DNA from 2 places in the Aeromicrobium sp. S22 genome. Region 2 is predicted to be linked to the other one. Evidence: riboswitches for the same ligand, from Rfam matches in the RefSeq annotation. Region 2 holds a riboswitch; the other holds the start of a gene.
What was found. Region 2 has a riboswitch for cyclic di-AMP ahead of GEV27_RS11730 (C40 family peptidase). Riboswitches for the same ligand answer to the same signal wherever they lie in the genome.

Region 1 (6,889 bases), on a different contig from region 2:
CCGGGGACCCGACGCGTTCTACCGGGGCACGCTGGCCGCCGAGATCGCGGACGTCGTGCGGCACCCGCGCAAGGACCCCGCCTCCGCACTGCCCGCACCCGCCGGCTCGATGACGACCCGGGACCTCGCGACGTACCGGGTCAGGAAGCAGGACCCGACCAAGGTCTCCTACCGCGGCCTGTCGGTCTACGGCATGGCGCCGTCCTCGTCGGGCGGCACCTCGGTGGGCGAGGCGCTCAACATCCTGGAGAACCACCGCCTCGGTGGAGGGACGCGCACCGCCCGCAGCCTGCACCTGTATCTCGAGGCGTCCGCGCGGGCGTTCGCCGACCGCAACGCGTACGTCGGAGATCCAGCGTTCGTCGACGTGCCGACCCGGACGCTGCTGAGCCAGCGCTTCGCCGACTCGCGCGACTGCACGATCGACCCGACCCAGGCCGCGCCGAAGCCGGTCGCGGCGGGCTCGCTGGACGGCAGGGGCTGCGCGACGCGGGCGGCCGCGGAGAAGCCCGACACCGAGAACGTCTCGACCACCCACCTGTCGGTCGTGGACCGCTGGGGCAATGCGGCGGCCTACACGCTCACGATCGAGCAGACCGGTGGCTCGGCGATGACGGTGCCGGGGCGCGGCTTCCTGCTCAACAACGAGCTGACCGACTTCACCGCGGCGTACGACCCGAAGGACCCCAACCGCATCGCCCCCGGCAAGCGTCCGCGCTCCTCGATGGCGCCGACGATCGTGCTCAAGGACGGCAAGGTGAAGTACGTCGTCGGCTCACCCGGCGGCGCCACGATCATCACCACAGTCCTGCAGATCCTGCTCAACCGGATCGACCTGGGCATGACCCTGCCCCAGGCCGTCGCGGCCCCGCGTGCGTCCCAGCGCAACGCCGCCACGACCCCCGCCGAGCCGGAGTTCATCGCGGCCTACGAGGACGCGCTCGCACCGTACGGGCAGCGGCTCGTGCCGTCGGGCGACCAGTTCACGTCCGCTGCGGAGATCGGCGCCGCGGCGACGATCGAGGTGGACAGGAGCGGCCGTTTCATCGCGGCCGCCGAGCCCAAGCGCCGAGGGGGCGGCAGCGCCCAGGTCGTACGCCCCGGGCGGTAGCTAGCCCCAGCCCCAGCCCGCCCCCAGCCCACATTTGCGGGGTTCTGCACTGTTTTCGCCCGCGAAAGCGTGCAGGACTCCGCAAATCTGGGCTGGTGGGCTGGTGGGCTGGGGGGCTGGCTACTTGTAGGGGACGCCTGCGGCCTTCATGTCCTTGCGGAGCTCGGGCGGCAGGGCGAAGATCAGGCTCTCGTCGGCGGTGCGCACGGCGTCGGCGTCCGGGTGGCCGTGATCGGCGAGATAGCCCAGCACCTCCTGCACGAGATCGTCCGGCACGGACGCTCCCGAGGTCACGCCGACCGTCTGGACGCCGTCGAGCCAGGCCTCGTCGATCTCGGAGATGTCGTCGATGCGGTAGGACGCCTTCGCACCGGCCTCCAGCGCGACCTCGACGAGACGCACCGAGTTGGAGGAGTTGGCCGAGCCGACCACGATCACCAGATCGGCGTTCTTGGCGATCTCCTTGACCGCGACCTGCCGGTTCTGCGTGGCGTAGCAGATGTCGTCGGACGGCGGATCCTCCAGCTGCGGGAACTTCGCACGCAGCCGGCTGACCGTCTCCATCGTCTCGTCGACGCTGAGAGTGGTCTGCGAGAGCCACGACAGGCGGGTGCCGGGCGGGAACTCGATGTGGTCGACGTCGTCGGGGGTCTGCACGAGCGTGATGTGCTCGGGAGCCTCGCCCGCGGTGCCCTCGACCTCCTCGTGACCCTCGTGGCCGATCAGCAGGATCTGGTAGCCGTCGCTCGCGAACCGCCTGGCCTCGTGGTGCACCTTGGTGACCAGCGGGCAGGTCGCGTCGATCGTCTTGAGCTGACGCTCGGCCGCCTCGGCGTGGACCATGGGCGAGACGCCGTGCGCGGAGAACACGACCGTGGCTCCCTCGGGCACCTCGTCGAGCTCCTCGACGAAGATCGCGCCACGGGCCGCGAGGTTGTTGACCACGTGCTTGTTGTGCACGATCTGCTTGCGCACGTAGACCGGCGCACCGTAGAGGTCCAGTGCCTTCTCGACCGTGATGACCGCGCGATCGACGCCCGCGCAGTAGCCACGGGGATCGGCGAGCAGCACGCTGCCACCGACCGGGGGCATGCCAAGGGAGACCTGGGAAGACATGCCTTCATCCTAGGTGACACGCAATGCGCCCGGGCCCGACGCGATGGTCCTCACACCTCATTCGGGGCGCACGAGGTTGATTCGGCCTGTAATGTCGGTCCGGTTGCCTCCACCGGGGCGGCACTGCGTACGCGCCGAGGCCCGTCACGTCCGCAGGAGTCAACACACGAGACGGGCATGGAAGACCCAGCACGACGGCTCCCACCGGAGCCTTGGGGTTAATCGGTATCGATCCGACAGGCATCCTTCGCGCCTGAACCCGACAGGTCATCTTTCACAGGCGTGCACGAAGGAACCCCTATGCGCACGTACACACGTGTCCTCGCGACCCTGTTCACCGCCCTCGTCGTCGTCCTGACCGGCCTGACGGGCACCGCAAACGCCAAGACCACCACCACGACCCGCGCAGACACCGTCCTCAAGCAGGCGGCCAAGCTCAAGGGCAAGCCCTACAAGTGGGGCGGCGCCGGCCCCCGCGCCTTCGACTGCTCGGGCTACGTCCAGTACGTCTACAAGAAGGCCGGCAAGAAGATCGGCCGCACGTCCGGCGCCCAGCTCAAGGGCAAGCGGATCGCCAAGGGCAAGAAGAAGCCCGGCGACATCCTCGTGTTCCGCCGCGGCGGCAGCGCGTACCACTCGGCCATCTACGCCGGCGGCGGCAAGATGTGGGAGGCCCAGCGCACCGGCGTCCCGGTCGGCAAGCACAAGATCTGGTCGCAGGGCTACGTCGTGGTCCGCCCCGGCGGCGGTCTCAAGATGACCAGCACCAACAAGGCCGTCAAGACGACCATCGCCGGCACGCACGGCTAGTCCGACCCCACCTCTAGGGTGATCGCATGGCCCTGGAGACGAGCGCGGAGACCCCTGCACCGCTGCGGCAGATCTCCCAGCTCCTGGCCGGCTACGTCGACCGCCTGGGCGCCGTGTGGATCGAGGCCGAGATCGCCTCGCTCACACGGCGCCAGGGGATGTGCTTCCTGACGCTGCGCGACCTGCAGGCCAAGGTCTCGATCGAGGCCAAGTGCCACGCGAGCGTGCTCGACGCCTCGCACGCCCCCATCACCGAGGGCTCGCGCGTCGTCGTGCACGCCAAGCCGAGCTTCTACGCCCCGCGCGGCAGCCTCGCCCTCGAGCTGCGGGAGATCAGACCCCAGGGAGAGGGCGAGCTGCTGGCCCAGCTCGAACGTCGCAAGCAGCTGCTCGCGGCCGAGGGACTGTTCGACCCGCGGCTCAAGAGGCCCCTGCCGGTCCTGCCGCGCGGCATCGGCCTGATCACGGGCAAGAACTCCGCCGCCGAGCGCGACGTCCTGCAGAACGCCCAGCTGCGCTGGCCCGACGTGCGCTTCGTGGTCCGGCACGCCCTGATGCAGGGCAACGACTCGGCGCGCGACGTGATGCGGGCGCTGGCCGAGCTGTCGGCGGACGCCTCGGTCGACCTGATCGTGATCGCCCGCGGTGGCGGCTCGATCGAGGATCTCCTCCCGTTCTCGGACGAGGGGCTGATCCGGGCGGTCCACGCCTGCACGGTCCCCGTCGTCAGCGCGATCGGCCACGAGCCGGACACCCCGATCCTCGACCTGGTCGCCGACCTGCGGGCGTCCACGCCGACCGACGCCGCCAAGCGCATCGTGCCCGACGTCCGCGAAGAGCTCGCCGGGGTCGCGGCCATGCGCGAGCGGGCGCTGCTGGCCGTACGCTCGCGGGTCGATCGCGAGCAGCGCGGCCTGGCGGACCTGCGCTCGCGCCCCGTCCTCGCCCGTCCCGCGACGCTCGTCGAGGCCGAGGAGGTCCGGCTCCACGACGTCCGTGACCGCGCCCGTCGCTCACTCGGGCACCGCCTGGACCGTGCCGGCGACGAGATCGGCCACCACCTGGCCCGGGTGCGAGGGCTGTCCCCGCTCGCCACCCTCCAGCGGGGCTACGCAGTGGCGCAGCTCGCCGACGGCGCGGTGATCACGTCGATCCAGCAGGTCCCCGACGGCACCGAGCTCACGGTCCGTGTCGCCGACGGCACGATCCGCGCCCGCACCCTGGCCGCCCTGCCCGCCCATCCTGCCGACATCCCCCTGCCCCCAGAGGAGCCCGACGATGACTGAGACCACTCCGGAGATCCCCTACGAGCAGGCTCGCGACGAGCTGATCGCCGTCGTGCAGCGGCTCGAGGCCGGCGGCACGAGCCTGGACGAGTCACTTGCCCTGTGGGAGCGCGGCGAGCAGCTCGCGGCGATCTGCCAGACCTGGCTCGACGGCGCGAAGGCCCGGCTGGCGGCCGCCTCGCGCTCGGGCGATCAGGACGTCGACAGCGAGGAGATGTAGCGCTCGACGACCTTGCGCGAGGCCGAGCTGTTGATCAGAGTCGTCACGCCGTCCTCGGCGCGGACGTAGATCCACCGGCCCTTGGGGCCCGAGCGGACCGACCACTCCTGCCCGTCGACCTCGGCCTTGCCCGCGGGCTTGCTGCCCTCGGCGAAACGGTCGACCGCACGATCGGCACTGACCTTGATCTGCTCCAAGCCGATGTAGTCGCCGGAGTCGGTGAAGACGCCGAGGTGCCACGCCTCCGGGTCGAAGCGGGCGGTCCTGGCCTCCCAGCCGCGCGGCAGCGACGTGGGCGCGAGCAGCGGGAAGGACGCGACCGGGCGGGCCTGCTCGACGACCTTGGCGTAGTCGATCGGGTCGATCGTCTTCGCGGTGTCGTTGGTGAACAGGATCTTGCCGAACGCCCAGAGCGCCAGCACGATGAGTCCGAGCACTGCGACGGAGCGCAGGATGTCACCCATTGCGGGATTGCCCCGGGAGGAACCGGTCGAGCTCATCGGCATCCTTTCGCGACGTCGGCGCGTCCACCCTACGGGGCCGGTCCACCTCGTCGTCCACGGACTGCACACGCGACTGCCCCACGGCCCGGGCCCGCTACGATGACCCCGTGGACAGCCTCAAGCCCGCCGCCCAGGCGCCTGACCGTAACCTCGCCCTCGACCTGGTCCGCGTGACCGAGGCAGGAGCGATGGCCGCCGGCCGGTGGGTCGGCCGTGGTGACAAGAACGGCGCCGACGGCGTCGCGGTCAACGCGATGCGCTCGCTCATCAACACCGTGCAGATGAGCGGTGTCGTCGTGATCGGCGAGGGCGAGAAGGACGAGGCCCCCATGCTGTTCAACGGCGAGGAGGTCGGTGACGGCACCGGTCCGGCGTGCGATGTCGCGGTCGACCCCATCGACGGCACGACCCTGACCGCCAAGAGCCTGCCCAACGCCGTGTCGGTCATGGCCGTCGCACCGCGCGGCTCGATGTACGACCCGTCCGCCGTGTTCTACATGGAGAAGCTCATCGCCGGCCCCGAGGCCGCCGACGTCGTCGACATCCGCCTGCCCGTCGCCGAGAACATCGCCCTGGTCGCCAAGGCCAAGGGCATCTCCCACAGCGACGTCACGGTCTGCGTCCTCGACCGTCCCCGCCACCAGGGCCTGGTCGACGAGATCCGCGCCGCGGGCGCCCGCATCAAGTTCATCATCGACGGCGACGTCGCCGGCGGCATCACCGCCGCGCGTCCCGACACCGGGGTCGACCTGCTGGTCGGCGTCGGCGGCACGCCCGAGGGCATCATCACGGCGTGCGCGATCAAGGCGATCGGCGGCACGATCCAGGGCAAGCTGTGGCCCATCGACGACGACGAGCGCCAGCGCGCGATCGACGCCGGCCACGACCTCGACCGGGTGCTGCACACCAACGACCTCGTCACCGCCGACGACTGCTTCTTCGTCGCGACCGGCATCACGGACGGCGAGCTCATGAACGGCGTCCGCTACGGCGCCGGCAAGGCGTACACCGAGTCACTGGTCATGCGCTCGCGCAGCGGCACGATCCGCAAGATCACGAGCGAGCACCAGCTGGGCAAGCTCCAGGCCTACTCGGCCATCGACTACGAACACTGATATGTCACCGTGGTGAGATGACGCGGTCCGGAGAGCTCTTCGCCTCACTGCCCTCGGGCATCGACATCTGCTTTGAGACGTTCGGCAGCCCGGACGACCCTGCGGTCCTGCTCATCATGGGCCTCGGCGGGCCGATGGGGTGGTGGTCGGTCCCGTTCTGCGAGCAGCTGGCCGAGCGCGGCTTCTTCGTGATCCGCTACGACAACCGCGACACCGGCCGGTCCACCAAGCTGCGCCAGCACCCGGTCAGCCGCGCCGACATCGTCCGCGCCTTCGCCAACCTGCCGGGTGCCGCGGGGGTCACGCCTCCGTACACCCTGAGCGACATGGCCGACGACGGCATCGGCGTGCTCGACCACCTCGGCATCGACCGGGCCCACCTGGTCGGCGTGTCGATGGGCGGCATGATCGCGCAGACGATCGCGATCGAGCACCCCGAGCGCGCCTTGTCGCTGGTCTCGATCATGTCGACGACCGGAAAGCGCACGGTCGGCCTCCAACACCCCAAGGTGCTGCCGGTCCTGCTCTCCTCCCCCGGGCGGACCCGCGACTCGTACGCCGCCAGGTCCGTCAGGGGCTCGAAGGTCATCGGCTCCCCCGGGTTCCCGTCCGACGAGCAGACCGATCTCGAGCGCGCCTACGAGACGTACGACCGGGGGTGGTCGGCGAGCGGGGTCCGCCGCCAGATGCTCGCGGTGCTGACCCAGCCCGACCGCACCCGGGCCCTG
Region 2 (6,889 bases):
GCGCAGCCTGGTCCTGCGCGACTTTCACGACACGGTCGAGGCGCTCTTCGTCAGGTAGTCCCGCCACCGCGCGGTGAGCTCGTCCTCGGTCAGCCCGAAGACGTCTCGCAGCGCGGTGTCGACCGGCGTGCCCGCCAGGACGGAGCCGTAGAAACGGACGACCGCGGCACGGCCGTGGTCCCGGTCCAGCAGGCGGAAGATCATCCAGGCGGACTCGTAGACCGCGCCGAGACCGTGGCTCGCCCCGTCGAAGTCGGCGCTGGTCGGCAGGGACCGGGGCACCGTGCCGGCCCGGACCTGGGCCAGGATCTGCCCCGCGCTGACCGACAGCGGCGCGGTGTCGTCTCGCAGCGCGACGTAGTCGGCGAAGCCCTCGACGACCCAGCTCTGCGCCGGGCTGCCCACCGCGCGGGTGAGCTGGTGCGTCGCCTCGTGGCTCAGCACGACCTGGGCGGCCCGCCGGTCCATCGTCGCGAAGACCGCGGGGTTCAGCACGATCACGGGCGCCGACGACCCCGTGCTGCGGTCGAGGCGCGTCGTCACCGCAGCGATCTGTCGCACGTCCGCGACGCGCTGGCCCACGATGTCGGCCATCTGCGCCTGCGTGCGCGGCGACACGACCACGACGTCGTCGCGACCACGAGGAACGGTGCGCTCCACGGCCTGTCGCGCGGTGTCCACCATGTCTGCGATGGGCAGCCGCTGGTCTCCCCCGTCGACGGCCAGGACGACGCTGCCGGGTGCCTCCTCGACCGTCACCGCACCGGCCAGCCAGATCGGCAGGAGGCCCGTCCGCGGAGCCGCGTCGACGATCGACAGCCCACCGTCGTCCTGCGGCTGCACGCGGAACGCCACCGCGGCGCGATGGAGCTCGCCGCCGTCGAGCCCCGAGTCCGGCCCCGGCCGCCACGACACCTCCGCCACCATGCGGGCGGAGCCGTTCGAGCGGTCTGCGACGTCTCCCCCGCTGATGTAGCGCCACGAGACGTCCCGGGCGTCGAGCGCCCGCAGGGAGGCCCAGGTCCGCCGGCCGAAGGAACGTCCCCGGTCGAGATCGCCCGCGGCGGCCACGAAGTCGGCCTCGGTGGACGCGGCCGACAGCTCGCGCAGCTGTGCCGTCAGGCGGGCCGGGGCGTCAGCGGGGATGGGCACGACCCCGGGGCGTCCGGTCCCCTCGGACCACGGACGCTGCCAGAGGACGAGCGCTCCGACGAGGAGCACGAGCACCAGCGCGGCCGCCGCATTGGGCGACGGCCGCAGGCTGCGCTCGGCCAATCGGGTGTCAGCCGACCCGGGCGGCGCGGGTGAACCCGCTCAGCGAGGTGATCTCGACGCTCTTGCCCGGACGCGGCGCGTGCACGACGCGGCCGTCTCCGAGGTAGAGGCCGTCGTGCGACATGTCGCCATACGCGACGATGTCGCCGGGCTGCAGCTGGTCCATCGGCACGGCCTGGCCCGCCGCGATCTGCGGTCCGACCACTCGCGGGATCGAGACCCCGGCCGCGGCCCACGACTTCATGACGAGTCCTGAGCAGTCCCAGCTGTCGGGTCCGGTGCCGCCGTAGACGTAGGGGTCGCCGATCTGCGCCATCGCGAAGGCCAGCGCCTGCTTGCCCTTGCCCGAGCCCTTCAGGTTGGCGGTGACCTTGGGGTCGACCGTGGTGTTGCTGGTGTTCATCTTCTTCTTCTCGGCAGCGTCCAGGCGGTTGAGCTCAGCCTTGGCCGCCTCGTACTTCGTGCGGATCTTGGCACGCTTGGCGGCCGTCTCCTTCTTGGCCGCCTGCAGCGTCTTGCGCCGGTCCTCCAGCTGGGCGCGCCGGTTCTTGAGCTGCTTGCTCGTGCGACCGAACGTCGCGAGCTCGTCGGCGCGCGTGCTGTTGAGTGCCTGGACTGCGCCGAGTCCCTCGAGGAACTGCTCGGGGTTGTCACTGCCCAGGAGGCTCGCGGTCGGGCCGAGGGGCGCATCGATCTGCTGCTGGACGATCGCATCGCCGAGCGCCTGCTTCTGGCGGCGATACGTCGTGAGCTGGCGCTCGATGTCGTCGGTGAGGTCGTCGATCTCGGCCTGCGTCTTCTTGGTCTGCTCGCCGAGGGCGTTGACCTGCTCGTTGATGAGCTCGACCTCGTGGAACGCCTTCTCGACGTCCTTGGCGGTCACGGCCGGATCGGCCTGGGCCGACGGGAACGCGAACAGCGCTCCGGAGACGGTCAGGGCAGCCGCGACGGCGATGCCCCGGCGGCGGACCTGACGACGACGCTGGACAACGGTGGTGTGCATGCGCACGCAGAACTCCTACATCCTCGACGTCTACCGGGTGAGCTGACGGGTTCGGGCCGCGGATTGCCCTACGATCCGTGCACGCACGGACCGATTCACCCCACTGACGTGGTTCCCCGGTTCGCCTCAGACATCTTCCCCATGGCTGCGACGACTCGACGGCGCGTCCGACACCATCCTGGAGGGACGGCGTTCACCGGACGCACAGTTGATCACTGTAGGTGCAGGCATGGGGCAATTCAACTCAATCGCGCAGATGTCGGCGGGGTCACCCGGCCTGCGTCTCGGGACCTGCCAGTGGCGTCACGAGGCGCAGCGGCGGGGTCAGCCCCGCATCGGACAGGACCTCGAGGGCCGACATCTCGGCGGCGTCGATCTCGATGCCGGCCGGCGGTGCCCCGAGCAGGAAGGTGACCACGCAGTCGCCGCACGCGCTGGGGCTGCGGACGAGACAACGATCGCAGTCGACGACCACCGAGTCGGTGGGGTGTGACTCGTGCATTCCGGACCTCCTGAGCAAGTGGCGGCCCCGAACCGTGGGGCTTGTCGACGACGCTAGGGGCGTCCGCCGACAGAAACGCCGCAGACCACGGGCACGGGCGCACTTTGTCCGAGCCCGCACCTAGCCTGTGCGACGTGGAAGCCGTGCAAGGAACGTTCGACGAGCTGGGCCGTCATCTCGCAGACGTCACGTTCTGTGTCGTCGACCTGGAGACGACAGGCGGATCGGCCGCCAAGGGATCCAAGATCACCGAGGTCGGCGCGGTCAAGGTGCGCGGCGGGGAGGTGCTCGGGGAGTTCCAGAGCCTGGTCAACCCCGACGAGGTCATCCCGGCGTACATCACGGTGCTGACCGGCATCACCAACCAGATGGTCATCGACGCACCCCGCATCGCCGAGGTGCTGCCGAGCTTCCTGGAGTTCGCCCGCGGCACGGTGCTGGTCGCCCACAACGCCCCGTTCGACGTCGGCTTCCTGAAGCACTTCAGCTCGGCGCTCGCGATCCCGTGGCCGGGCTTCGAGACGCTCGACACCGCGACGCTGGCCCGTCGCGTGCTGACCCGCGAGGAGGTGCCCAACTGCAAGCTGTCGACCCTCGCCGCGGCGTTCTCGGCCTCGACCACGCCCAACCACCGCGCGCTGTCCGACGCCCGCGCGACCGTCGACGTCATGCACGCCCTCTTCGAACGGCTCGGTCCCCTCGGGGTCACGACGCTGGAGGAGGTGTCGACGTACACCGCGAAGGTCAAGCCCGAGCAGCGTCGCAAGCGGCACCTCGCCGACCACATGCCCGAGGCTCCCGGCGTCTACCTCTTCCGCGACGCGGCCGACGACATCCTCTACGTCGGCACGTCCCGCAACCTGCGCACCCGCACCCGCTCCTACTTCACCAAGGCCGAGACCCGCACCCGCATGGGCGAGATGGTCATGCTCGCGCAGCGCATCGAGGGCATCGTGTGCGCGACACCGCTGGAGGCGCAGGTCCGCGAGCTGCGCCTGATCGGCAAGCACCGCCCGCCCTACAACCGCCGCTCGAAGTTCCCCGACCGGCTGAGCTGGCTCAAGCTGACCCGCGAGCCGTGGCCCCGCCTCTCGATCGTGCGCGCGATCCTCGACGACGACGCCGACTACATCGGCCCGTTCCGCAACCGGGCGGCCGCCGAGAGTGCCCTGACCGCGCTGCACGACTCGTTCCGCATCCGCCAGTGCACCCCACGGCTCGCGGCGAAGTCCCGCTCCTCCCCCTGCGCGCTCGCGGAGATGGGCCACTGCCTGTCACCGTGCGACGGCTCGGCCGACCCCGCGGAGTACGCCGCGGAGGTCGAGCGGGTCCGCCTCGCCATGACGGGCGACCCTGCGGACCTCGTCGCCGCCATCCGCTCACGCATGCTCGACCTCGCCCGCACCGAGCGGTTCGAGGACGCCGCGGTGTGGCGCGACCGCCTGACGGCGTTCCTGCGGGCGGTCGTGCGCACCCAACAGCTGCGAGAGCTCACCTCGATCGAGGAGATCGTCGCGGCCGGTCCGCACCCCCAGGGCTGGGAGGTGCACGTGATCCGCCACGGACGCCTCGCGGGAGCGGGCATCCTGCCTCACGGGGTGCACCCCGCGGGCTGGACCGACGCCCTGCTGGCCACCGCCGAGACTGTCGTCGTCGGCCACGGTCCTGCCCCGGCCGCGACGGTCGAGGAGACCGAGACCGTGCGTCGTTGGCTCGACTCGCCCGGGCTGCGGATGGTGCGGGGCGCCTGGCAGACCCCGCGCGAGAGCGCGGCCCGGCACCTCACCCCGTTCGAGCAGGCCAGCGCCTCGTGGCAGGAGCTGCAGCAGCCGGGCTGACGCTGCACGGCGAGCGACCCGAGGGGCATACGCTGGCACCATGATCACCGCCATCGTCTTCATCCAGGCCGAGGTCTCGCGGCTCAGCGACATCGCCGAGCAGATCGCCGACATCGACGGCGTCAGCGAGGTCTACTCGGTGACCGGCGAGCTCGACCTCGTCGCGATGGTGCGGGTGCGCCAGATCGACGACGTGGCGGCGGTCGTCGCCGACCGGCTCAACAAGGTCGCCGGCGTCGTCTCGACCCAGACCCAGATCGCCTACCGCGCGTACAGCCAGCACGACCTCGAGGACGCCTTCAGCATCGGCCTCTGACCGCTGACGCGCGCCTCCCGTCCGCCGACGCGCGCCTCCCGTCCGCTGACGCGCGCCTCCCGTGCGTCAGCGAGGGGGCGCGAGCTCCTGGGTGACGACGGACCACTGGCGGAGGGTCTGCGCCGCCGCGCCGGAGTCGATCGACTCCCGCGCCCGCTCGACCCCGGCCGCGATCCGCTCGACCAGCGCGCCTGCCGTGGCCGTGTGCGCCGCGATCGCCGCCCCCGCGTTGAGCAGCACCGCGTCGCGTACCGGCGACACCTCGCCGCCCACGATGCGGTGGAACACGTCCGCGTTGTACGTCGGGTCGCCGCCACGGAGAGCGTCCGCCGAGGACAGGCTCATGCCCAGCTCACGCGGATCGAGCACGCCCTCCGTGACGGTGCCGCCGAAGACCTCCCAGACCCGGGTCGTCGTGGTCGTCGTGATCTCGTCGAGACCGTCGTCGCCGCGGAACACGAAGGCGTCCGCACCTCGGTCGGCGAAGATGCCCGCCATCAGCGGAGCCATGCGGACGTCCGCACAGCCGATCGCCGAGGCGCCGGGCTGCGCGGGGTTCACGAGCGGGCCGAGGAAGTTGAACGTCGTCGGCACGCCGAGCTCACGTCGTACGGGAGCCGTGTGGCGGAACGACGGGTGGAACACGGGGGCGAAGCAGAACGTGATGCCCGTCCGCTCCAGCACCTCCACGATGCGGCTTGCCGGGACGTCCAGCCGGACGCCGAGCACCTCGAAGACGTCCGCCGTGCCGCTCGAGCTCGACGCCGCACGGTTGCCGTGCTTGACCACGCCGATCCCGGCGCCGGCCGTCACGACGGCAGCCATGCTCGAGATGTTGACGGTCTTGGCCATGTCGCCGCCCGTGCCGACGATGTCGACGACCCGTCCCGGCACCGACAGCAGGGTCGCGTGCTGGAGCATCGAGTCGACCAGCCCCTGCAGCTCGGCGAGCGTCTCGCCCTTGCTGCGCAGGGCCATCGCGAATCCGGCGATCTGGGCGGCGGTCGCGTTGCCGCTGAGGATCTCGTCCATCGCCCACGACGTGGAGGAGACGTCGAGGTCCCTCCTCGCCACGAGTCCGGTGAGGATCTCGGGCCAGGTGTGCGTCATGGCGCCGCCCCTCAGCCGGGCTGCAGGACGCCGCGGGCGAGATCGATGACGACCTCGGCCAGTCGGATCGGCTCGATCGGGTGCGCGAGCGCCGCGTCGGCGCGCGACCAGGTGGCGAGCCAGACGTCCTGCGGGCGTCCGGTCAGGACGAGCACGGGAGGCGCCTGGAAGATCTCGTCCTTCATCTGACGGGCGATGCCGAGACCACCCGCGGGGGCGGCCTCCCCGTCCAGGATCACCAGGTCGATCCCACCCGCGTCGAGGTGCTGGAAGACGACCGGCTCGGTGGCGCACTCGACGTACTCGAAGGGCGGAAGATCCGGATGCGGCCGGGACCCGAGGGCTGACAGCACAGCGCTCCGGACGTCTCGATCGTCGCTGTAGACCAGGACACGTAGGGGCTTGTGCTCGCTCACGAGTCGATCGTACATAATGAGGGGGTGGCGACTACATCAGTGATTCCTGCATCCCGACTTCACGGCCAAGAAGGCCGTCCCTCGATGGTGACCGTCGGGACGATCGTCTGGCTCTCGAGCGAGCTCATGTTCTTCGCGGGACTGTTCGCCGCGTACTTCACGATCCGCAACATCTCCCCCCAGCTCTGGGAGCAGTCGACCGAGCTGCTGAACGTCCCGTTCGCCACCGCCAACACGACGATCCTCGTGTTGTCGTCGGTGACCTGCCAGTTCGGCGTCTTCGCCGCCGAGCGCGGCAAGCCCGGTCGCAGCGGCTCGCTCCTGCAGATCGGCAAGTGGGGCATGCGCGAGTGGTTCGTGCTGACGTACATCATGGGCGCGATCTTCATCGGCGGGCAGGCGTACGAGTACGCCGAGCTCGTCCACGAG

Region 1: it holds a riboswitch for cyclic di-AMP, as region 2 does, so the genes downstream of both, GEV27_RS05315 (C40 family peptidase) here and GEV27_RS11730 (C40 family peptidase) in region 2, are expected to answer to the same signal.

Annotation. Positions count from the first base shown of each region.
Region 1 covers NZ_WJWV01000001.1:1,069,622-1,076,510, reverse strand. The annotation lists gene ggt (gamma-glutamyltransferase) at 1-1,111, shown strand, start outside; gene GEV27_RS05320 (4-hydroxy-3-methylbut-2-enyl diphosphate reductase) at 1,232-2,227, opposite strand; cyclic di-AMP (ydaO/yuaA leader) riboswitch at 2,350-2,525, shown strand; gene GEV27_RS05315 (C40 family peptidase) at 2,528-3,037, shown strand; gene xseA (exodeoxyribonuclease VII large subunit) at 3,064-4,323, shown strand; gene GEV27_RS05305 (exodeoxyribonuclease VII small subunit) at 4,316-4,543, shown strand; gene GEV27_RS05300 (DUF4245 domain-containing protein) at 4,516-5,043, opposite strand; gene glpX (class II fructose-bisphosphatase) at 5,154-6,161, shown strand; gene GEV27_RS05290 (alpha/beta fold hydrolase) at 6,179-6,889, shown strand, end outside.
Region 2 covers NZ_WJWV01000002.1:646,278-653,166, forward strand. The annotation lists gene GEV27_RS11720 (long-chain fatty acid--CoA ligase) at 1-58, shown strand, start outside; gene GEV27_RS11725 (hypothetical protein) at 25-1,275, opposite strand; gene GEV27_RS11730 (C40 family peptidase) at 1,283-2,278, opposite strand; cyclic di-AMP (ydaO/yuaA leader) riboswitch at 2,292-2,449, opposite strand; gene GEV27_RS11735 (hypothetical protein) at 2,547-2,780, opposite strand; gene GEV27_RS11740 (DEDD exonuclease domain-containing protein) at 2,915-4,618, shown strand; gene GEV27_RS11745 (Lrp/AsnC family transcriptional regulator) at 4,659-4,934, shown strand; gene trpD (anthranilate phosphoribosyltransferase) at 5,001-6,044, opposite strand; gene GEV27_RS11755 (hypothetical protein) at 6,056-6,460, opposite strand; gene GEV27_RS11760 (heme-copper oxidase subunit III) at 6,545-6,889, shown strand, end outside.